Regions from separate parts of the Embleya sp. NPDC055664 genome, predicted to be linked through region 1. Evidence: riboswitches for the same ligand, from Rfam matches in the RefSeq annotation. Region 1 holds a riboswitch; each other region holds the start of a gene.
The links. Region 1 has a riboswitch for cyclic di-AMP ahead of ACWGR4_RS09320 (transglycosylase family protein). Riboswitches for the same ligand answer to the same signal wherever they lie in the genome.
Positions count from the first base shown of each region.

Region 2: linked by a shared signal. The riboswitch ahead of ACWGR4_RS29560 (transglycosylase family protein) and the one ahead of ACWGR4_RS09320 (transglycosylase family protein) in region 1 are both predicted to bind cyclic di-AMP.
Region 3: linked by a shared signal. The riboswitch ahead of ACWGR4_RS17075 (NlpC/P60 family protein) and the one ahead of ACWGR4_RS09320 (transglycosylase family protein) in region 1 are both predicted to bind cyclic di-AMP.

Region 1 covers NZ_JBSHGZ010000004.1:335,701-343,351, forward strand. Annotated here, with positions in the region: gene ACWGR4_RS09300 (SDR family NAD(P)-dependent oxidoreductase) at 1-641, shown strand, start outside; gene ACWGR4_RS09305 (threonine aldolase family protein) at 623-1,690, shown strand; gene ACWGR4_RS09310 (carotenoid oxygenase family protein) at 1,946-3,310, shown strand; gene ACWGR4_RS09315 (coiled-coil domain-containing protein) at 3,398-4,147, shown strand; gene ACWGR4_RS09320 (transglycosylase family protein) at 4,307-4,927, opposite strand; cyclic di-AMP (ydaO/yuaA leader) riboswitch at 5,033-5,195, opposite strand; gene ACWGR4_RS09325 (EthD family reductase) at 5,417-5,752, opposite strand; gene ACWGR4_RS09330 (phosphoenolpyruvate hydrolase family protein) at 5,829-6,692, opposite strand; gene ACWGR4_RS09335 (Tm-1-like ATP-binding domain-containing protein) at 6,694-7,651, opposite strand, start outside.
Region 2 covers NZ_JBSHGZ010000022.1:36,752-44,402, forward strand. Annotated here, with positions in the region: gene ACWGR4_RS29555 (PIG-L family deacetylase) at 1-1,915, shown strand, start outside; gene ACWGR4_RS29560 (transglycosylase family protein) at 2,124-3,473, opposite strand; cyclic di-AMP (ydaO/yuaA leader) riboswitch at 3,476-3,660, opposite strand; gene galE (UDP-glucose 4-epimerase GalE) at 4,219-5,187, opposite strand; gene ACWGR4_RS29570 (cell wall-binding repeat-containing protein) at 5,334-7,286, opposite strand; gene rfbC (dTDP-4-dehydrorhamnose 3,5-epimerase) at 7,556-7,651, opposite strand, start outside.
Region 3 covers NZ_JBSHGZ010000008.1:195,165-202,815, reverse strand. Annotated here, with positions in the region: gene ACWGR4_RS17085 (ATP-binding protein) at 1-378, shown strand, start outside; gene ACWGR4_RS17080 (LuxR C-terminal-related transcriptional regulator) at 375-1,052, shown strand; gene ACWGR4_RS17075 (NlpC/P60 family protein) at 1,134-2,213, opposite strand; cyclic di-AMP (ydaO/yuaA leader) riboswitch at 2,223-2,353, opposite strand; gene ACWGR4_RS17070 (hypothetical protein) at 2,729-3,085, shown strand; gene ACWGR4_RS17065 (PIG-L deacetylase family protein) at 3,102-3,821, opposite strand; gene pcrA (DNA helicase PcrA) at 3,947-6,463, shown strand; gene ACWGR4_RS17055 (hypothetical protein) at 6,537-7,651, opposite strand, start outside.

The DNA.
Region 1 (7,651 bases):
CGGTGCTCGAACGGCTGGTCGGCGCCGGCGCCCGCGTGTACGGCGCGGACGCGGACGCCGAACGATTGCGGGCGAGCGTGGACGCCGCGCCCGGAGCGCACGGCGCGGTGGTGGACCTGCTCGACCCGGACGCCACCCGCCGCTGGGCGGAGGAGGTCGAGCGCGAGCACGGCCGAGTGGACGGGCTGGTGCACCTGGTCGGCGGCTGGCGCGGCGGCAAGAAGTTCGGCGACAACTCGCTCGACGACTGGGCCCTGCTGCACAACCTGCTCGTACGTACCCTCCAGCACACCACGCTGGCCTTCCACGAAGCGCTCGCGCGCAGCCCGCGCGGTCGGTTCGTACTGATCTCCGCCGCCGCGGCCGGACAGCCGACCCAGGGCAACGCGGGCTACGCCGCCGCCAAGGCCGCGGCGGAGACCTGGACCCTCGCGCTCGCCGACGCGTTCACCGACACCGAGGCGGCGGCCACGATCCTGGTGGTCAAGGCGCTCGTCAACGACGAGATGCGCGAGGCCCGACCCAACGCAAAGTTCGCCGGATTCACCGACGTCGCCGATCTCGCCGCCGAGATCGCGGGTCTGTGGAACACCCCGGCCATCGACCTGAACGGGAAACGACTGTGCCTGAACGTCCCCTGACCCCGCGTCACGACCCCGACGCGCGCGGTTTCGCCAGCGACAACTACGCGGGCATACATCCCGAGGTGTTGGCCGCGATCGGCACGGCCAACGGTGGACACCAGATCTCCTACGGCGAGGACGTCTACACCGAGCACCTGACCGAGGTCTTCCGCGCCCACTTCGGCGAACGCGCGGAGGTGTTCCCGGTGTTCAACGGCACCGGGGCCAACGTGGTCGGCCTGCAGTCGATGACCGACCGCTGGGACTCGGTGATCTGCGCGGCCACCGCGCACATCAACGTGGACGAGTGCGGCGCGCCGGAGAAGGTGGCGGGCCTGAAGCTGCTCACTGTGGCCACCCCCGACGGCAAGCTCACCCCCGAACTCGTGGATACGCATGCGTGGGGTTGGGGCGACGAACACCGGGCCCAGCCGCGGGTGGTCTCATTCGCGGAGAGCACCGAACTGGGCACGGTCTACACGGTGGACGAGATCGCCGCGTTGGTCGCGCACGCGCACGACCACGGCATGCTCGCCCACCTGGACGGCTCGCGCCTGGCCAACGCCGCCGCCGCGCTGGACGTGCCGCTGCGCGCGCTGAGCACGGACGTGGGCGTGGACGTGTTGTCCTTCGGCGGCACCAAGAGCGGCCTGATGTTCGGCGAGGCCGTGGTCGTGCTCAACCCGGACGCGGCGCGCGGCATCAAGTATCTGCGCAAGGCGGCGATGCAACTCGCGTCCAAGATGCGGTTCGTGTCGGTGCAGTTCGAGGCGCTGCTGTCCGGCGATCTGTGGCTGCGCAACGCGCGGCACGCGAACGCGATGGCGGCGCTGCTCGCCGAGAAGGTCGCCGACCTGGACGGGGTGACGCTGTCTCGGATGCCACAGGCCAACGCGGTGTTCGCGGTGCTGCCGGCGGATGTGACCGAGCGGATGCAGAAGCGGTTCCGGTTCTACACCTGGGACGAGTCGATCGGCGAGGTGCGCTGGATGACGGCGTTCGATACCACCGAGGCGGACATCGAGGCCTTCGCGACCGCGCTGGCCGAGGAGTTGGGCGCGCGCTAACCGAACGGGCGCACGGCGGTGGGCGGGTCGGGGCGGGTGCCCCGGCCCGCCTTCGCGTAGTGCCGGGGCTTTGTCGGGTCGACCTCGAAGTGGTGCCGGGGCTTTGTCGCATCGACCTCGAAGTGGTGCCGGTTTCCGGCCGGTTGCGGACTTCTTTCGGGGCGCACGGGTCGGCGAGGGCTCGTTCACATCGGGTGCCGGATCAGCGGCGGCAGGTGCTACAGTCACCGACCCAGGTGATCGGAGCGCGCCGTCGTGGACCTGCGAAAGCCCTATCTCGCCGAGCACTTCGCACCAGTCGCCGACGAGATCGACCGGCGCGACCTGAAGGTTCGGGGCATGCTTCCGCCGGAGCTGAACGGTCGCTACATCCGCAACGGGCACAACCCGCGACCCGGCGACGTGCCGTCGCACTGGTTCCGGGGCAGCGGCATGCTGCACGGCATCCGGCTGCGGGCCGGCCGGGCCGAGTGGTACCGCAACCGGTGGGTGCGCACCCCCGCGTGGAACGGCGCGCCGTATGTGCGCGCGGACGGCAGCGTCGACCTGACCGCGAGCATCGCCGGCACGCACATCGTCGAACACGCCGGTCGGCTGCTCGCGCTCCAGGAGGCCAACCTCCCGTTCGAGGTGACCCGCGAGTTGGACACGGTCGGCCCGTACGACTTCGCCGGCGGGCTGACCACCGCGATGACCGCGCATCCCAAAACCGATCCGGGCACCGGCGAACTGCACTTCTTCGGCTACTCGCCGACCCCGCCGTATCTGACGTACCACGTCGCGTCACCCCGGGGGCGGATCATCCGCAGCGAGGTGATCTGCGGCGCGGGACCCTCGCTGATGCACGACTTCGGGCTGACGCGACGCCATGTGGTCTGGCTCGACCTGCCGGTGGTGTTCAACCCGGCCGAGTCCTCCGGTGTGCCCTACCGCTGGAGCGAGTCCTACGCGCCCCGGATCGGCGTGATGCCGCGCACCGGCCCGGCCGTGCCGACCTGGTTCGAGGTGTCGCCGGGGATGGTGCTGCATGTGGCCAACGCGTACGAGGACGCGCGCGGTCGGATCGTGCTGGAGGCACCGAGGTTCGATCGGGCCGCGTGGGAGACGAGTTGGCGGTGGTGGGTGGGTGCGCCCGGCTACCCCGAGTCACCCGTGGTCGGCGCGATCTCGCACCGATGGATCCTGGACCCGGCCTCGGGCGTCGCGGGCGAGCAGGCACTGGACTCGCTGGTCGTCGAGTTCCCCACGATCGACGCCCGCGCGGTGGGCCGGCCGCACCGATTCGGCTACGCGTCGGCCTTTCCCGGGGCGGGGCTGCGCGAGTACGCGATCGTCAAGTACGACCGGGTGAGCGGGGAGCGGTGGATCGCCGGACAGGGGCGCGACCGTATGCCCGGCGAGGCGGTGTTCGTGCCGGCCGAGGGCGGCACCGCCGAGGACGACGGCTACCTGCTCACCGTGGTCAGTGATCTGGCCCGGAATGCCTCGGAGTTGCTGGTACTGGACGCGCGCAGGATCACCGCGCCGCCGATGGCGGCCGTCGAATTGCCGCGCCGGGTGCCGGCCGGGATCCACGGTTCGTGGATCCCCGACCCCGACGGATCGGTTGCCGACGGCTGAACCCGATCACGGTGATCTCCGTGCTCTACAGTCCGAGCAGCGTGCTCGGGTGGGCCGGGCGCCGGGTGGGGTGGGAGTGCGATTCGGGTGGGTGCGACCAGGCTGCTTGCGGTTCTGCTGTTCGTCGGCACGACGGCGTTGGGCATCGTGCTGTACTTCGTCGAGGACACGTCACTGGCGGATCTGCTCTCGCTCGGGGCGGGGGCGGTGTGTCTGTTCTGGCTGATCCTGGTGCTCACCGCGCCGTGGAACCTGTACTTCCGGGCCCAGCGGGTGATCACGGAGATCGCGATCAGCCGGGAGCGGGGCCTGGCGGTACCGGAAGGGCGTGACGTCGAGGCCCGGCGGATCGCCCGCCGACTGCTCTACGGCGCGATCGGCGCACACGTGCTCTCCGCCGCCGTGATCGCGCTGATCACCTGGATCTCCGGTGGCGTGGTGGGCTATTGGTTCGCCGGGTTCTACCTGCTCAGCACCCTGTTTCGACCCGGTCAGGCGTATGCGGAGCACCTGTCCCAGCGGCTGCGCACCATGCTGCGCGAGGTGACCCACCCCCGCGACGACGTGCTCGCGGTCAGCCAGGACGTCACGGCCCTCAAGGCCAAGGTCGAGGCCCTGGAGACCCGCACCAAGGAGTTGCTGGAGAGCATCGAGCAGCTCAAGGAGACGACGGTCTTCGGGGCGGCCGACACCACCAAGCGCTTCCAGGAGGCGGACCGCAAGGTGGACGCCCTCGGCCGCCGCTTCGAGGACACCATCAGCCAGTTGACGGACAACCAGGAAGTCATCTCCGGCATCAAGGCGTTCCTGCGGCTATTGCGCACCGAGCAGAGCTGACCGGGCCGTTCGGCCTACTCGCGTCCGGTGCTCACCGCCAACGCCATCGCGCGCATGTCCGGATCGGGATGGGCGCGTGCAACGGCCCGGCCGGGCCTGGTCGAACGCGCGTGGGCCCCGCCGAATGTCTCGGCGGGGCCCACGTGGTGAGGGTATGGATCAGACGGCGAGCTTGGTGCCCACGGCGATCACGTTCGGGTTGTCGCCGAGGACGCCGGCGTTGGCCGTGTGCAGGGCCTTGTAGCCGCCCTTGACACCGAACTTGGCCGCGATCGCGGACAGCGTGTCACCGGACTTGACGGTGTAGGTGCCGGAGCCCGACGCCCGCTCGGTCGCGGCCGACTTCGGCGCGTCCTGCTTGGCGACGTCCTGCTTGGGCTGCACGTTGAGCTTCGGCGCGTTGCCGGTCGCGGGCTTGGCCTCGGACGTCGGCGCGGCCTTCGGCTCGACCGAGGACTTGGTCTTGCCGGTGGTCGAGGACTCGGCCGTGGCGTTGGCGTCGCCGCCCTTGCCCAGACCGGCCTTCACGGAGCAGACCGGCCAGGCGCCGGGGCCCTGGCTCGCCAGGACCCGCTCGGCGACGGCGATCTGCTGCGCCTTGGAGGCCTGCGCGGCACTGGCCGCGTACTGGCTGCCGCCGAACGCGTTCCAGGTGCTCGGGGTGAACTGCAGACCGCCGGAGAAGCCGTTGCCCGTGTTGATGCCCCAGTTTCCGGTGCTCTCGCACTGGGCGACCGCGTCCCAGGTGGACGAAGTCGCGGCGTTCGCGCTGCCCGCCATGCCCACGAGGGGAAGGACGAGACCCGCACCTGCGGCGACGGCGATGCCGGCGCGACGGCCACGAGAGAGCGAACGAACCGGAGCGGTGATGGCACGGAAGGTCATTGATTACCTCGTCGGGCGCCTACGAAGTTAGCTGTCGGGTTCGGACGATTGGCCCGGCCTCGCCTGTCACAGGCATGGCTTCACCCCAGGCATCGGCAGTGCCGATGTCGGCTCACTTGGTTCCCCCGCTCCTGCCGCCAGTCGATATCGACTGCTTCCCTCGGACGGCGGCAGGATTCGGCGTACCGCCCGGGGAGTCCGCTTGTGCGAACAACCACGAAGCTACGCACCGGTTCGCCGGGTTGGCAAACATTTCGGGTGGTTTGTGACGTCCCCCATAGGGAGGAATAACACCTATTTGCCCGATTTGTCGCCGTCTTTGCAGGTCACGGCTCCGGCGTACACGGTGCGCGGCCGCGTGGTCACGCGTGCGTCAACGACGGGCTATTCCGTCGCGGGCAGCTCTACCGGAACCACTACCCGCTCCTCGTCCCAGAGGAACGTCGCGCCGCCGGTCGCGAAATTGGGCACATCGGCCACCGTGGCCCGCCCCTCGGGCGAATCCAGCACCGCCTCGAGTTCCGCGCGCGAGGGCGCGTACAGCGCGACCACCAGGTAATAGGGCGGCTTCGCACCGGACGGATCCGGTTCGCACTTGCCGATGGTCCAGCCGGTCAGTCCCGGCATGGTGCGGGCCAGCGGGACGTGCTTGTCCCAGTAATAGGAATCGAACGCCGCCGGGTCTTCGGGGTGGCCGTAGAGCACGGTCAACTTGTACATGCCGGGTCCTCACGCTCGTGGTTGTCGGACGGACGGACGTGCGCGTGCGCCACGCATCTACTGCCGGGCGCGTTGGTTACGGATGTGCCGGAGTGTCGCCCGCCGTGGCGGTGCCCCCACTCGGGGTGATGCTCTTGAACGCCCGCGCCTGCTCGGTGATGGCCACCTCGGTCGGCAGGCGCTCCATGCTGGAGGCGCCGAAGAAGCCGACCACGCCGGTGGTGTGGGCCAGGACGTACGCCGCGTCCTCGGGTTCGGCGATCGGCCCGCCGTGGCACAGCACCAGCACGTCGGGGTTGACCTCCGCCGCCGCGTCGCGCATCTCCTGCACCCGCTCCACCGCCTGGTCGAGGGTGACCGCGGTGGTCGCGCCGATGCTGCCCTTGGTGGTCAGCCCCAGGTGCGGGACCAGCACGTCGGCGCCGGCCGCCGCCATCGCGCGGGCCTGCTCGGGATCGAAGACGTACGGCGCCGTGAGCAGGCCGCGCTCCGCCGCCAGCCGGATCATCTCCACCTCCAGGTCGTAGCCCATCCCGGTCTCCTCCAGGTTCTGCCGGAAGACACCGTCGAACAGGCCGACCGTCGGGAAGTTCTGCACTCCCGCGAAGCCCATGGCCGCGAGTTGGTCCAGGAAGTGCGGCATGATCCGGAACGGATCGGTGCCGCACACCCCCGCGAGGACCGGGGTACTGCGCACCACCGGCAGCACCTCGCCCGCCATCTCCACCACGATCGCGTTGGCGTCGCCGTACGGCAGCAGTCCCGCCAACGAACCCCGGCCGGCCATGCGATAGCGGCCCGAGTTGTAGATGATGATCAGGTCCACACCCCCGGCCTCGGCGCACTTGGCGGACAATCCGGTGCCCGCGCCCGCGCCGATCACGACGCCGCCCTGCTCGACCGTCGTGCGCAGTCGGCCCCGCGCCTCGCGTCCGTTCATCTCAGTCCACGTGTCCCTTCGTGATCAATTCGTGCAATCGATCCGCCGCCGCCTTGGCGAACGCCGGATCGTTGATGTCCGTCGCGACCTCGCGCACCTCGACGGCGGTCCCGTCGAGGCCGGCGCGCAGCGCGTCGAACAACGCCGTATCGGCGTCGGAATCGTAGAAGGGTCCGCCCTCGACGTCGATCGCGGAGACTCCGCGCAGCGGCAGGTACAGCGCGGTGGGCCCGGTCGCGTCGATCAGTTTGGCCGCGATCCGCCGTCCCAGTTCGGCGTTTTCGGCCGGTGTGGTGCGCATCAGTGTCACGGTCGGGTTGTGCACGTACAACAGCCGGTCCTCGAAACGCGGCGGAACGGTGTCGCGGGGGCCGAAGTTGACCATGTCCAGCGCGCCCACGCTGACCACCTGCGGCAATCCCATCCGCCCGGCCGCGGTCAGCCGCTGCGGGCCCGCGCTGAGCACCCCGCCGACCAGGTCGTCGGCCAGCTCGGTGGTGGTCAGATCGAGGACCCCGGCCAGGAAGCCGCCCTCGGCCAGGTTCTCCATCGACCGGCCGCCGGCCCCGGTGGCGTGGAACACCAGTACCTCGTAGCCCAGTTCGTTGAGCCGCTCGCGCGCCGCGTCCACCGCCGGGGTGGTCACGCCGAACTGGGTCGCGGCCACCAGCGGTCGGCCCTCGCCGGTCACCCCGGCGACCGCCGCGCGGTCCTCGGCGTAGCCGCCGGCCATGCCCGCGATCGCGTCCGCCGCGTTGCCCAGGATGCGTTCGGAGAGCCGGTTGATCCCGGCGATGTCCACGACGCTGTACATCATCGTCACGTCCACCGCGCCGACGTACGGCGACACGTCGCCCGCCGCCATCGTGGACACCAGCAGCTTGGGCACGCCCACCGGCAGCGCGCGCATCGCGTGGGACGCGATCGCCGAGCCGCCCGAGCCGCCCATCGCGAGCACC
Region 2 (7,651 bases), on a different contig from region 1:
CGCGCCGACCCTGCCGATCGGGATCGAGGCGTTGGCCCCGGCGCCCGGTGTCGGCGGTGCGGTGATGCAGGTGGTGGCCCACCAGGACGACGACCTGTACTTCATGAACCCCGACATCGACCACGCGGTGCGCGCCGGCACGGACAACGTGACCGTCTTCCTCACCGCGGGGGAGGCCGACGGCCGCAACGGCCCCGGGAGCCGTCCGGATGTGCGGGCGTACGCGGCGGCGCGCAACAACGGCTCGCGCGCCGCCTACGCGTTCATGGCGCTCGGGGACCGCGCGGCGCGCTGGGAACGCCACAGCATCCGCCTGCGCGACGGCGCGCACGCCGAATTCGACCGCCTCGTCGACGCGCCCAACATCAAGCTGGTGTTCCTCAACACCCGCAAGGAGGAGGGCATCGGCGCGAACGGGCGGCTGCGCACCCTGTGGAACGGACAGGAGCGCGAACTCGACACGCTGGCCCCGCTCGACGAGCCGGCGGGCGGACCGTACGCGTACACCCGCGACGGGCTGATCGGGTCCCTGACCGACCTGATGCGGGCCCAGGCGCCGACCGTGGTGCGCACGCTCGACCCGGACCCCGATCGCCAAAAGCACGACGACAAGCACCCGGCGCACGCCGACAACCACGGCGTCTCCGACCATCAGGACCACACCGCCGCCGCGCGGTTCACCTGGGAGGCGCTGCGCCGCTACAACACCGACCGGCCCGCCGGGGCCGCCGCGGCGATCGCGTATCGCGGCTACTACAACGAGCGTTGGCCGCACAACCTGGAGCCGGCCGCCCGCGAGCGCAAGGACATGATCACCCGGGTCTACGGCTGGACCGACCGCGAGCACCACTGCCCGGGCCGGGCGGACTGCGGCGACCTCAAGGTGCGCGACACCGCGTCCCGCAGCAACTGGCCGCAGAGCACCACCTACCGCTTCCCCGACCCGGGCCCCAGGCCCGTGCTCGGCGCGGACGGCCGATCGAGCGCCTGGTCGGTGCTCGGCGGCCGGATCACCCGCTGGGCCGAGGACGGCACGGGCGTCTGGTCCGCCGCGCGCGACCTCGGCGCCCCCGGCGACGGCGAACTCGCCCCGGCCCCGGCGGTGGTGCGCACGGCGGACGGGCGGATCCGGGTGTTCGCGCTGCGGATCGGCGGCGCGGACCGGGCCGATCGGGACCGGCTCGCGATCGTCACCGCGATCGAGTCGGCGCCCGGCGGCGACCTGGGCCCTTGGCAGGACCTGGGTGGCCCGGACGGCGGCGCGACGGGCCTGGGCCCACCGGTGGTGCAAGCCGACGGCGCGGGCGGGCTGCACCTGTTCGCGCGCGATCGGGCCAAGGGCATCGGCACGCGGTACCTGCCCGCCGGGAGCACGGTGTGGTCGCCGTGGCGCGACCTCGGCGGCGCCGAGATCGTCGAGGGCCCGACCGCGGTCACCCGCCCCGACGGCCGGGTCACCGTGTTCGGCACGGCCCGCGAGGGCATCCGCGCCTGGGACGTGGTCGGCGACCGGCCCGGCCCGCCGCGCACGATCGCGGCGGATCACCCGGTCGGGCCGCCCGCCGCGTCGGTGGGCGCCGACGGCCGGGTCACGGTCGGCTACCGGCGGGCCGGGACGGCGGAGATCGCGGGCACGACCGAGGCCGGTCCCGACACGTGGGTGCCCACGGCCACGCGCACGGCCGGGGCCGGCTACGAGCCGCTGTGGCAACTGCCCCGCCCCGACGGCACGCTGCTCACCTCGACCCGGGACGCCGAGGGCCGCCCGGTGGTGCTCGGCGCGACCCCCACGCCGCTCGTGCTCGACGACCGCCCGACCCCGAACGGCCCGACCACCACCCTCGACGGCGCGGGCCGACCGCTCGCCCTGTGGCTCGACCCGACCGCCACCCTTCACACGGCCCGCCTGCCCTGAACCCCCGGCACCCCAACCCCCGCGCCTGAACCCCCGGCACCCGAACCTCGGCGCCGGAGTCGTCCTACGCCCCGGGACTGCCATCCACCCGCCCCGCGCGTCCCCCTGCCCCCGCCGCCGCCCGCCCCGCGCCCGCGCGGCCCGCACACGCGAACGGCGGGCGCCCCCCGAAGGGGACGCCCGCCGTTCGGCGCGGGAGTGTGGTGGATCAGACGTTCACGCCGTGGCTGCGCAGCCACGTCATCGGGTTGACCGCGGAGCCGTAGTTCGGCGTGGTGCGGACCTCGAAGTGCAGGTGCGGGCCGGTGACGTTGCCGGTCGCGCCGGAGAGCGCGATCTTCTGGCCGGTCTGCACCTTCATCCCGGCCTTGACCGAGATCGAGGACAGGTGCGCGTACTGGGTGTACTTGCCGTCCGCGTGCCGGATCACGACCTCGTTGCCGTACGCGCCGCCCCAGCCGGCCGAGACGACCGTGCCGGAGGTGACCGCGCGCACCGTGGTGCCGGTCGAGACGGCGAAGTCCTGGCCGGTGTGGTGGCCGCTGGACCAGCGCGACCCGCCCGAGCCGAAGCTCGCGGTCAAGGTGGCGCCGGAGACCGGGGCGACATACGAACCGGAGGCCTGCTCGGAGCCCTTGGCCGGGGAGTCGGCCTTGGTGCTCTCGGTCTTGACCGTGGTCTTCGGCGCGGCGGCCGGCTTGACCTCGGTCTTGGCCTCGGCCTTGGGCGTCTCCGCCTTCGGCGCCTCGGCCTTGGGCTCGTCCTTGGTTTCGGTCTTGGTCTCGGCGGCCGGCGCGGCCTTGCCGTCGACCTTCAGCTGCTGGCCCGGGAAGATCAGGTCCGGGTTCTCGCCGACCACGCTCTTGTTGGCCTCGTACAGCTTCGGCCAACCGCCGGGCACGTTCCGGGCGTTCGCGATCTGCGACAGCGTGTCGCCGGCGACCACGACGTAGGAGTCGCCGGCCGCGTCCGTCTTGGCGGTCGTCGCGGCCTTGGGCGCCTCGGTCTTGGGAGTCTCGTCCTTGGGCGCCTCGGTCTTCGGCGCCTCGCTCTTGACCTCGATCTTCGGCTTGGCGGTCTCGGTCTTCGGCGCCGGCTTGGCGCTCTCCGTCTTCGGGGCCGTCTTCGGCGCGGTCTTGCCGCCCGCCGAGCCCGTGTCGAGGTCCGGAGCGGCACCGCCGCGGGTCAGGCCCGCCTTGACCGAGCAGACCGGCCAGGCGCCGGGGCCCTGGCTCTTGAGCACCTTCTCGGCGATCGCGATCTGCTGGCTCTTGGTCGCCTGGTCGGCGCGGGCGGCGTACTGCGAGCCGCCGAACTCGTTCCAGGTGCTCTGGGTGAACTGGAGGCCGCCGTAGAAGCCATTACCGGTGTTGATCTTCCAGTTGCCCGTGCTCTCGCACTGGGCGACCTTGTCCCAGGTGCTCACGGACGCGGCCTGAGCCGTGCCCGCCCCGATGATCGGCATGGCGACGCCGACACCGGCGACGCCGGCCGCGGCGATCAGACGCGTGGTCCTGCTGGTGCTGCGACGGCGATGACGCCCGGTTCCGGACAGCATGGCTGGATCCTCTCCCACGCCTACGAGGTGAGCTGTCGGATTCGGGCCGGAGATCGATAGCCCGGCCACGTCCCGAAGAACGTGGCTTCACCCCAAGCCGTTCACGGCCGCCGACCGTCTCGATCGGTGCCGTGTGCGGCGGTTCACCTGTGGTTCCCCCGCTCCTGTCGTGTGGTGCTCGTCAGCCTCCCGAACGGCCGGCGACAGGATTCGGCGTACCGGCGATCGGGGTCCGTGTGGGATACGGACGGATCGAACGCTAAGCAGGCCCCGCCGAAGATCACAAGTCTGTGTCGGATAGAAGCCGATTATCCGTTTTGCGGTTGAGCGCAATGTAGATGATCCCTTACGGAAAGGACCGTAGTTGGCGTTCCGTGGTGGATTCGGCCGGATCGGGTGACAAGGAACCTTGATCGAGCCTCATATGGATCACCCGGGAATGATCACCGAAGTCCCGTTCGTCACAGGCGCATCGCGCGTCTCGGGCCCGGAATCGCGCCGTTACCCATCGGCGCACCCGTCTGCACCCGGAGCCGGAGTGATTCGGCCCACAGGACAAAAGCCCCAAGTCCGATTCATCCCGGCGCACTTCACCCCACGCACTCCCCGCGACGCCGACTCGCCGGCCGGCGTCGCATCGAGGCGTTCGGAGCACACGAAAGCACTCGGGGTGATTCGGGAGCACAGGATGCGCGGCACACGTTCGGCCGGCCCGGCGTTCACCACGTGGCGCGTCCCGCGCCCGTCACCCGCGCCGCGCCCGCCACCCGGTCCACGCGCTCTCCACCATGTCGGAGACGTCCAGGCGAGCCTTCCAGCCCAGTTCGGCCGCGATCCGCTCGGCGCTCGCGACCACCCGGGCCGGGTCGCCGGCGCGCCGGGGCAGCGTCTGGGGCGCGAACTCGCGCAAACCGGTGACCTCGCGGATGAGTTCGACCATCTCGCGGACCGAGGTGCCCCGACCGCGGCCGACGTTGAGCACCAGGCGGGTGTCCGGGTCGGCGGCGAGCCGGCGGGCGGCGGCCACGTGCGCCTCGGCCAGGTCCACCACGTGGATGAAGTCGCGCACACAGGTGCCGTCGGGGGTGTCGTAGTCGTCCCCGTAGATCACCGGTGCGCGGCCGGCCGTCAACTTCTCCAGCACCATCGGCACGAGGTTGGACACACCCGCGTCCGCGAGCTCCGGCGCGCCGGCGCCCGCGACGTTGAAGTAGCGCAGGCAGGCGTAGGAGATCCCGTGCGCCCGCGCGGTGGCCGCGATCAGCCACTCGCCGACCAGCTTGCTCTCGCCGTACGGGTTGATCGGCAGACACGGGGTGTCCTCGTCGACCAGGTCCACGTCGGGCATGCCGTACACGGCGGCGCTGGAGGAGAACACGATCCGGGGCACCTCGGCCGCGACCATCGCCGCGAGCAGCGTGCGCAGACCCTCCACGTTCTCCTCGTAGTAGTAGAGGGGACGCGCGACCGACTCGGGCACCCGCTTCTTGCCCGCGATGTGCACCACGCCGTCGAAGATGTGCGCGCCGAACAGCTCGTCGAGCAGCGCCCGGTCCAGCACGGAGCCGATCACCACCGGGATCGTGTCCGGCACCAGCTCGCGGACCCCGGAGGAGAGGTCGTCGACCACGACGACCTCGTCCCCGGCCGCGACGAGCCCGCGTACGACATGCGTTCCGATGTATCCGGCACCGCCGGTGACAAGCCACTTCATGTCGAGACCCTAACCGGATGGACCGCTTCGGGGGCGTTTCGCCCGTGCCTCACCGCCGCCGGGACGGGCCGAGGGCCCCCGACGGGACATGTCGTGTCCCGCCGAGGGCCCTCGGTGTGTCGCGGTGTTGCCGTGGTGTCGTGCGGTCAGCGCTTGGTGTGCCGCTCGACGTCCGAACCGGCCTGCGGACCGGTGCCGCTCGCCGGGCCGTTCACGGCCGGGCTGCCGGGCTTGTCCGCCGGCGCGGCGCGCAGCGCCTTGCCCGCGGGCGGCTCGACGCCGTTGTACATCGGTACGTAGGTGTACTGACCGGGGAGCCCGATCTGGTTGCCGGCCTGGTCCACGATCGGCGCGTTGAGCGCCGACTCGCCGCCGACCAGGACCACGGAGGAGAGCGAGGCGCCGTTGTCGTAGAGGTACCAGGAGCTGGCCGGAGCCAGGCTGTCCTCGTCGGTGAGCAGGATGGGGCCGAGCCCGGCCATCATCGCGCCGCCGGTGAGGGCGTCCTGCCAGGTCATGGTGGTGGCCAGACCCACGGTGCGCGGGGCGGCGAACCAGAACCGGCCGAGCTTGGCCGCGGTGTCGGCCGCGGTGTTCCCGGCGACCGCGTAGTACTCCGCGCCGTCCGGCCAGGACGGCAGGTTCGCCGACAGCAGCGCGCGGTCGGCCGGCCCGCCGACGGTGATCACGTTCGTGGTGGCGGGGTTGATCGCGTTCAGGTAGGACTCGGTCACGGCGGGCATGTTGTCGCCCGCGCTGTAGACGACCACGCTGTCCTTGGTGCCGCCGGCCGCGGCACCCGCCGAGAGGCCGTCGTAGTAGTCCTCACCGGTGACCACGAACACGTTCTTCGGGGCCGGGTTGGTCTCGCGGGCGATCGCGATCCCGGTGTCGTACATGGTGGCACCGGCAAGCCGCTTGGGCGTGAAGCCCCACTGCCGCAGATCGTCCTCGTAGTTGGTGCTCAGCGCGTTGATCCCGCCGAGGATGTAGACGTTGGAGCCGGGACGCAGGGTGCGCGTCAGCTCCTCGTACAGACTGCCCGGTCCGCCCCAACTGCCGAGCAGCAGCGGACCGTTCTTGGCGCCCGCGAGGGCAGCGCCGGACAGGCCGTCGTAGAAGTAGTCCGTCCGGCTGATGACCGCCGAGTCGGCCTGCCGCAGCCCCGAGGAGGTGTCGCCGACCGAGGCCCACTTGAACTTCGAGTTGGCGATCGCGGTGTCGTGGGCGGTGTCGCCCCAGACCCGATAGACGCCCTCCTTGCGCAGGGGCTGCCACGAGGCCTGCCAGAAGTTCGCGGCGACCCGCTTCGCGTTGTCGCCGTTCTTGTCCATCACCCAGGTGTCGCTGCCCTTGCCGTAGGCGATCCTGGTACCCGACGGGGAGAAGCTGGGCAGCGAGACGGAGGCGTCGGTGTCGGCGCTGAGCTGCTTGGGCTGACCACCGGTCGTGTCGACGCTGTACAACCGGCCCGTGTTGGCCACGACGCGGACGAAGACGACCGTCTTGCCGTCGGGTGAGATGTCGGGGGCGCCCGCGTCGTCGGCGATCTTGGCGGTCGCGCCGTTCGTCGCGTTGTACGACCAGACCGAGGTGTCCGTGCCGCACCCGCGCTGGAAGACGTACATCCACTGCGAGTTCGCCGACACGTAGCGGTCGCAGGAGGCCTGCCCCTCGAACGCCGGCACCGGGGTGCCGTTGCCGTCCGAGAGCACCCGATACGCCTTGGGCGCGGAGCCGTTGAGGGACGCGGTGAAGTGGATGTAGCGCCCGTCGGGCGAGAACCGAGGCATCACGACCTGCTGGACGGAGGCCCCGGTGAGTTCGATCGGGTGGGCCCCACCGACCCGGGCGACCTGGAGCCGGTCGCCTCGGACGAACGTCACGTGACTGCCGTCGGGCGAGTATGACGGGAACAGGCCGTCACCGAGCCCGAGATCGACCGAGGTGCCGTCGACCCGACGGGCCTCGAGGTGATTCGTGGATGTCGTGGTGCCGGCGATGACGCCGTCCCCACCGCTGAGCGCGGCCTGGGCGGACGTCGGTACCAGCGCCACCAGCATGCCGCCGGCGAGCGCGCTCGCCGACAGCAGTGCCATGGAACCGCGGAGCGTGCGGATCTTCAAAAAAGGTCCTCCCGAGGAGGGTGATCCGACATCTCCACGCGGGTACTTCCGGCGGGGACACGAGTTCCGCGCGTGGTGTGGTCGAGTCGGATCACCAACGATGGAACGACGAATCCGGGCCGGGTACCCCCCCGCGGCATCGGGTCGTCGTCGCGCAGACACTATCGCCGCGCGACGACACCCACCAGACGTTTAGACGGGGCCCCGACGCCCACCTCTGCGCGCTCCCACCGGGAGGGCGACTACGGGGAAACCTCGCCCAACGACTCGGTGAATCGGCGGCATTGCTCGTAGTCGGGCAGCAACCCGTCGCGCAGTGCCTCGGCCAGCGTGGGCGC
Region 3 (7,651 bases), on a different contig from region 1:
GAGGACGCGCACGGGGTGTCGATCGAGATCGTGTGCGTGGGCGACTGCCCGGTCGACGACCGGCTCTCCGCACTGATCGCCGCCGCGCGCGAGGCGATGGTGAACGCGGCGAAGTACGCGGGCGGCGCGGCGATCTCGGTGTTCGGCGAGGCCGACGAGGACACGGTCACGGTGTTCGTCCGCGACCGCGGACCCGGTTTCGACCCCGACTCCGTACCCGCCGACCGGCTGGGTGTGCGAGAGTCCGTGCTCGGGCGCATGCGCCGCAACGGGGGCGCCGCGAACATCCGCAGCGAACCCGGCGAGGGCACCGAGGTCGAGCTGGAGATGCGCCGCGCCGACGCCGGCCGGTCCGCTGTGGGAAGGACGAACACGTGAACACCACCGAGACGAGTAGCGCACCCGTCGAGGGCACGCCCCGCACCCGGGTGGTCCTCGTCGACGACCACCGGATGTTCCGCACCGGCGTGCGAGCCGAGATCGGCGAGGCGGTCGAGGTGGTCGGCGAGGCCGACGACGTGGCGAGCGCGGTGGCCGTGGTCACCGAGACCCGCCCCGAGGTGGTCCTGCTCGACGTGCACCTGCCCGGCGGCGGCGGGGTCGAGGTGTTGCGCCGGTGCGCGTCGCTGATCCCGGCGGTGCGCTTCCTGGCGCTGTCCGTGTCCGACGCCGCGGAGGACGTGATCGGGGTGATCCGGGGCGGCGCCCGGGGCTATGTGACCAAGTCGATCACCGGCGACGAACTGATCCGCGCGATCGGCCGGGTCGGCGAGGGCGACGCGGTGTTCTCGCCGCGCCTGGCGGGCTTCGTACTGGACGCGTTCGCGGCCACCGACGTGCCGCCGATCGACGAGGACCTGGACCGGCTCACCCAGCGCGAGCGCGAGGTGCTGCGGTTGATCGCGCGCGGCTACGCCTACAAGGAGATCGCCCGCCGATTGGTCATCTCGGTCAAGACGGTGGAGACCCATGTCTCCGCGGTGCTGCGCAAGTTGCAGTTGTCCAACCGGCACGAGCTGACCCGCTGGGCGACGGACCGGCGACTGGTCTGAGCCGGGCGACCGGCGACACGCGCGAAGGCGCCCTCCCGCGACGGGAGGGCGCCTTCGTACGTGTGACGGGGTCCGCCGGGCCTAGCCGGGTCGGATGGCCGCGTAGAACGGCATCGAGTCGACCGGCGCCTCGGTCACGGTCTTGCCGGGACGCGGGGCGTGGATGATCTTGCCGTTGCCGATGTACAGGCCCACGTGCCGGTTGTCCGAGTAGAAGAACACCAGGTCGCCCGGCTGGAGCGAGCCCTTGGCGACGCGCGGACCGTCGTTGACCTGGGTCCAGGTCGTCCGGGTCAGGCGCACGCCCGCGGCCTTCCAGGACGCCTGGGTCAGGCCCGAGCAGTCGTAGGAGCCGGGGCCCTCGGCGCCGGAGACGTACGGCTTGCCGATCTGGGACCGCGCGAACGCGATCGCCGCCGCGGCCCGGCCGGAGGCCGGCACGTTGGTCGTCGGCGTGGTGTCCTGCTTGTCCCGCGAACTGCGGTCGTTGGCACGCGTGTCGTTCGCGTGCTCGTCCGAGTCGAGGACTTCCTTCTGCTGCTGCGCGGTGAGCGTGTTCAGCAGGCGCTGTGCCTCGGTGAGCTTGGCCTGGATGTCGGTCTTGTTCTTGTTCAGGTCGGTGCGCAGCTTCTCCAGTTCCGCGAGCTGCGAGGAGGCCTCGGTGCGGTCCTGCTGGAGAACTCGGGCCTGCGCCGCGATCTGCTTCAGCTTGGCGGCCTGCTGGCCGTCGAGCTGGGACATCATCTGCGACTTCTGCAGGTATCCCTCGGGGTCGCCGCTGAGCGCGAGCGAGAGGGACGGCGGGAGGCCGCCGCTGCGGTACTGGTTGGCCGCCAGGACGCCGATCTGGTCGCGCAGGGCGTTCAGCGCGGCCTGTTCCTCGGTGATCCGGGCCTGGGTCTGGTTCGCGGTGCCCTGCTGCTTCTCGATCTGTTCCTCGACGCCGTTGGCGGCTTCGGTGGCCTTGATCACGTCGCTGTGCAGCTGGTTGACGCGGTCCTTGGTCTGCTGGAACGACTGCGCGGGGTCCGCGCTCGCGGTGCCGGCGAAGGTCATCACACCGGTCATCGTCGCGGCGGCCGTGACCACGGTCGCGGCGGTACGCACGGCGGTACGCGGCTTGGGCTTGCGGTGTTGCCCGGGTCGACGTTGGGACGCCACTGGTGGCGGGTCTCCTTCCTCGGCCGCCTACCGGGTTAGCTGACGGGTTCGGGCGGAAGAAGGCGCCCTACGGTGCCGGAGCACCGATTCACCCCAAGGGACTGCGAGGGTCCCCGGTTCCGGCTTCGCGTCGCGACGACCGTGGTTGCCCACCGTCACCGAAACCCGTCACCGAATTCGGCGGAGGCGATCGTGTCGACCGGGTGGCCGACCTCGAGCCGATCGCCTGCCGCAGAACACTAGTCACACGCGTGTCAGGACCATCACCATCGGCCTTCACATTGCCAAAACTTTACCAATGTCACCGTTTCCATCTCCGCGTATCACGGGAAAAGCGCCCGGATTCCCTAAAGTCGATCTTGATCCCTTTTGGCGATCTTTAATGGCATTCGACCGATGGAGAGGCGTGGATCGCCGCCGGCTAGGCTGCCGGACGGCGGCGGGGGTCCGGCATGGGCGCCGAGAACGCCGGCCGGGTGCCCGCCGGGGCGATGATCGACGAGGGGTTGTACGACGTGGACGTTCTGCGGCAGATCCTGCTGGTGCTGCACATCGTGGGCATCGCGGCCCTGCTCGGCGGCTTCCTCACCCAGATGTCCGCGCTGCGCACCGGCGACGTGCGGATCGTGCCGGCGATGACGCACGGCGCGCTGACCATGCTCGTCACCGGCCTGGCCCTGGTGGGCGTGGTGCAGTCCGGCCTGGACCGCGACGTGGACACCGCCAAGATCGGCACCAAGCTCGGGATCCTGCTGGTCATCCTGTTGCTGGTGTGGGGCAACCGCGCCGCGGACCGGGTGTCCGCACGCGTCCTCGGCGCGATCGGCCTGCTGACCGTGGCGAACATCGCCATCGCCGTGATGTGGACCTGAGCCGCCGGTCCCGCCGCTAGCGGGTGTCCACCACCCGGAACACCTCGGCCATACGCCCGGCGCCCAGTTCGAACCGCGCCGCGTTGCCCTCCAGCATCGACACCACGTGCTCGCGCAGCTCCGGCAGATGGCCCGTCTGGCTCTCGTGCGACAGCAGCGCCGCGATCTTGCGCTCGAACACCTCCGTCACGTCCACCGCGTGGTTCGGCGCCGCGGTCGGCGACAGCCAGGTCTCCGGCACCGTCCACTCCTTCAGCCCCTCCGCCTCCAGCAGCTCGGGGTGGGCGAACGGGTTGCGCGCGTCCGGATAGATCGCCCGCATCGCCGCCTCGCCGGCCTCCAGGTGATCGGGGTGGCTGGGCGCCAGCCGGGCCCAGTCCCGCTCCGGACTCGGGATCACCATGCGCTGCGGGCGTACCTGTCGGATCACCCGGCTGATGTCGCGCCGCAGTTCCATGGAGGCTGCCACGCGCCCGTCCGGATACCCCAGCCAGTACAGCTGCCGCACCCCCACATGCGCCGCCGCCGCGCTCTGCTCGGCCCGCCGGATCCCGCCGATCTCCGACCGGGGCACCGCCGGATCGAACCCGCCCGCGTCCCCGTCGGTGACCAGGCAGTAGCTCACCTCGATGCCCGCCTCGGTCCACGTGGCGACCGTCCCCGCCGCCCCGAAGTCGATGTCGTCCGGGTGCGCGGCCAGCACCAGGATCCGCTCCACGTCGCGATCGTCCAGCACGATGTACTCCCTTGACGGTCGACCCGATGTCCGACGGGGCGAAGATGGTTGTCGGCGCAATGATCCCTGCCCGCGACAACGGCCCGGGCACGACCCGCCCGACACCCACCTAGACTCGGGGAACGATGAGCAGCCTCTTCGACGACATCCCCCTGCCCGGTTTCGACACCGCGGCCAAGAAGTCCCCCGCCGGCTCCGCGGACGAGATCCCGCTGCCGCCCGAGCCGGACGAGAACCACGTGTACGGCCTGCCGGAGGACTATCCGGACGACCTGTACGAGGGGCAGTACGCACCGCCGCCCGAGCCACGCGACGCCTACTACCGCAACGGCGCCCCGCGCCCCGTGGTGGACCCGGCCCGGCTGCTCGACGGGATGAACCCGCAACAGCGCGCCGCGGTCGTGCACGAGGGGTCCCCGCTGCTCATCGTGGCGGGCGCGGGCTCCGGCAAGACCCGCGTGCTGACCCACCGCATCGCCCACCTGCTCGCCTCCCGCCACGTACACCCCGGCGAGATCCTGGCGATCACCTTCACCAACAAGGCCGCCGCCGAGATGCGCGAGCGGGTCGAGGCGCTGGTCGGGCCGCGCACCAAGGCGATGTGGGTGTCCACCTTCCACTCGGCCTGCGTACGCATCCTGCGGCAGCAGTACAAGAAGCTCGGCATGAGCTCCTCGTTCTCCATCTACGACTCCGCCGACCAGCAGCGGCTGATGGCAATGGTCTGCCGCGACCTGGATCTGGACCCGAAGAAGTTCCCGCCGCGCAAGTTCAACGCGCAGGTGTCCAACCTCAAGAACGAACTGATCGACCACGAGGACTTCGCGGCCAAGGCGATCAACGAGTCCGAGCGCATACTGGCGCAGGCCTACACGATGTACCAGGAGCGGCTGCGCCAGGCCAACGCGCTCGACTTCGACGACCTGATCATGACCACGGTGCACCTGCTCCAGGCGTTCCCGGACGTCGCGGAGCACTACCGGCGACGCTTCCGGCACGTGCTGGTGGACGAGTACCAGGACACCAACCACGCGCAGTACACGCTGGTGCGCGAACTGGTCGGCGGCGCGGCCGGCAGCGGCCCGCGCCTGACGGTGGACGGCGAGTTGGTCAACCCCGCCGAGGCCGGGCTCGTCGGGCTCGAACCGGCCGAGTTGTGCGTGGTCGGCGACGCGGACCAGTCGATCTACGCGTTCCGCGGCGCGACCATCCGCAACATCCTCGACTTCGAGGCCGACTACCCGAACGCCACCACGATCCTGCTGGAGCAGAACTACCGCTCCACGCAGACCATCCTGAGCGCGGCCAACGCGGTGATCGAGCGCAACAGCAACCGACGCGCGAAGAACCTGTGGACCGACGCCGGCGCCGGCACCCCCATCGTCGGCTACGTCGCGGACGACGAGCACGACGAGGCGCAGTTCGTCGCCGACGAGGTGGACCGCCTCACCGACGCGGGCCACACCAAGCCGGGACAGGTCGCGGTGTTCTACCGGACCAACGCCCAGTCCCGCGTCTTCGAGGAAGTCTTCATCCGGGTCGGCCTGCCGTACAAGGTCGTCGGCGGCGTGCGCTTCTACGAGCGCCGCGAGGTCCGCGACGTGCTCGCCTACCTGCGCCTGCTGGCCAACCCCGACGACACCGTCTCGCTGCGTCGGATCCTGAACGTGCCCAAGCGCGGCATCGGCGACCGGGCCGAAGCGTGCCTGGACGTGCTCGCGACCCGCGACCGCATCCCGTTCGCCCAGGCGCTGCGCCGCGCCGACGACGCGCCGGGCCTGGCCAAGCGCTCGGCCAACGCGGTCAAGGGATTCGTCCGGCTCCTGGACGACCTCACCGCGGTGGTGGACGGCGGCGCGGGTCCCGCGACCGTCCTGGAGGCGATCCTGGAACAAAGCGGCTACCTCGCCGAGTTGCAGGCATCCAGCGACCCGCAGGACGAGACCCGGATCGAGAACCTTCAGGAACTCGCGGCGGTGGCACTGGAGTTCGAGCAGGCCCAGGCGCAGGAGGGCGGCTCGGGCACGCTCGCCGACTTCCTGGAGCGGGTCTCGCTCGTGGCCGACTCCGACCAGATCCCCACCGACGCCGAGGACGGCGGCGTGGTCACCCTGATGACCCTGCACACCGCCAAGGGCCTGGAGTTCCCCACGGTGTTCCTCACCGGCCTGGAGGACGGCGTCTTCCCGCACATGCGCTCGCTCGGCGACGCAAAGGAGCTGGAGGAGGAGCGCCGGCTGGCCTACGTGGGCATCACCCGCGCCCGCGAGCGGCTCTACGTCACGCTGGCGAAGATGCGCAGCGCGTGGGGCGCGCCGTCGTACAACCCGCCGTCGCGCTTCCTGACCGAACTGCCGGAGAAGCTGGTCGACTGGCGCGGCACCTCGCCGTCGGCGGCCAAGGCGATGTCGGCGACGAAGTCGACGGTCGGCTCGCGCGGCGGCTTCGGCAAGGGCGCGCAGATCAAGGAACGCCCGGCCATCGCGCTGTCCCCGGGCGATCGGGTCACCCACGACAAGTTCGGCCTGGGCACGGTGGTGTCCACCGCCGAGACCGGTGACAAGGCGAAGGCCACCATCGATTTCGGCGCCGGCGGCGAGAAGACCCTGCTGCTGCGCTACGCGCCGGTGCAGAAGTTGTAGCGCCGCTCGCGTCCGGACGAGAGCGGGCCGGGTCGATTCCCTCGACCCGGCCCGCTTGCGTGTTCCGCTCCGCTCAGCCCGCGATCTGGATCTCGTACGGTGCCGACTCCACGCCGGAGGCGGACACCACGCACAACTCCACCCGGCCCGGCTCCACGTCGACCGGGACCGGGACGACCACGCACGCGTCGGAGGGGTTGGCGAAGCCGGTCTCGGCCGGGATCAGCGGGGCGTGCACGTGGACCGCGCCGAACTTGACCACCACGCGCGCCAGCAGGTCCGCCTCGTGCGAGCCGCCCGCCGCCAGGTTGATCCCGCGCACCTCGATGTCGTCGCCCTGGCGGACCGCGGAGTCCAGGTCGCCGCGTGTGCGCACGCGCACCACGGACAGGATCACCGGGCGGTCGTTCTCCGCCAGCTTGCCGGCGAGGTAGGTGACCACCGAGACCACCGCGAGCGCGACCAGCGTGGCCGGGATGTCCGGGAGCCGATCGGGGTCGCGGGCCAGACCGACCACGACGAAGCCGACCGCGACCAGGTTGACCAGGACGTACTGGGCGTCCACGAACGAGGCTCGGCCCGCGTCGTCGGTGACCAGGTCGCGCAGCGCCGCCTGGTCCGCGCGGAGCTTTTGCAGCACCCGACGGCCGACCTTGTCGCCGACGATCCGGCGTACCGCCACCGCGGCGAGCAGCGGCGCGGCCACCAGCGTGATCTGGTCGAGCGCGACGTCACCCAGCCGATCGAGCAGCCGGTCCCGCTGTCCGTCCCCGGAAGCCGCGGCGAGCCGCATGCCCAGGAAGGCGAAGCAGTACATCAGCGCCACCATCCACAACGCGGCGACCGCCTTGGAGGTGGACAGGCGCCCGTCCAGGCCCCGTACGGGCGCGAACACGCCGCCCTGCGCCCGGGCGGCCCAGCCGACCACGCTGAGCGCTCCGGCGACCACCACGGCCGCCACGATCCCGGCGGTGCGCGAGCCGGTCCAGCCCGCGCCGATCGCGGTCAGCGCCTGCACCAGGACGAGCACGGCGACCAGCAACCACAGCACGATCAGCGCACGACCGCCGAGCACCTGCAGCCAGGCCCGTCCCTGGGCCCGCCGTATGCCGGCCAAGTCCTGGGCCTTGCCCCGCAGTTCGTCGGAGATCCACTGGCGCGCGCCGCCGTCGGAGTGGGCGACCGCCG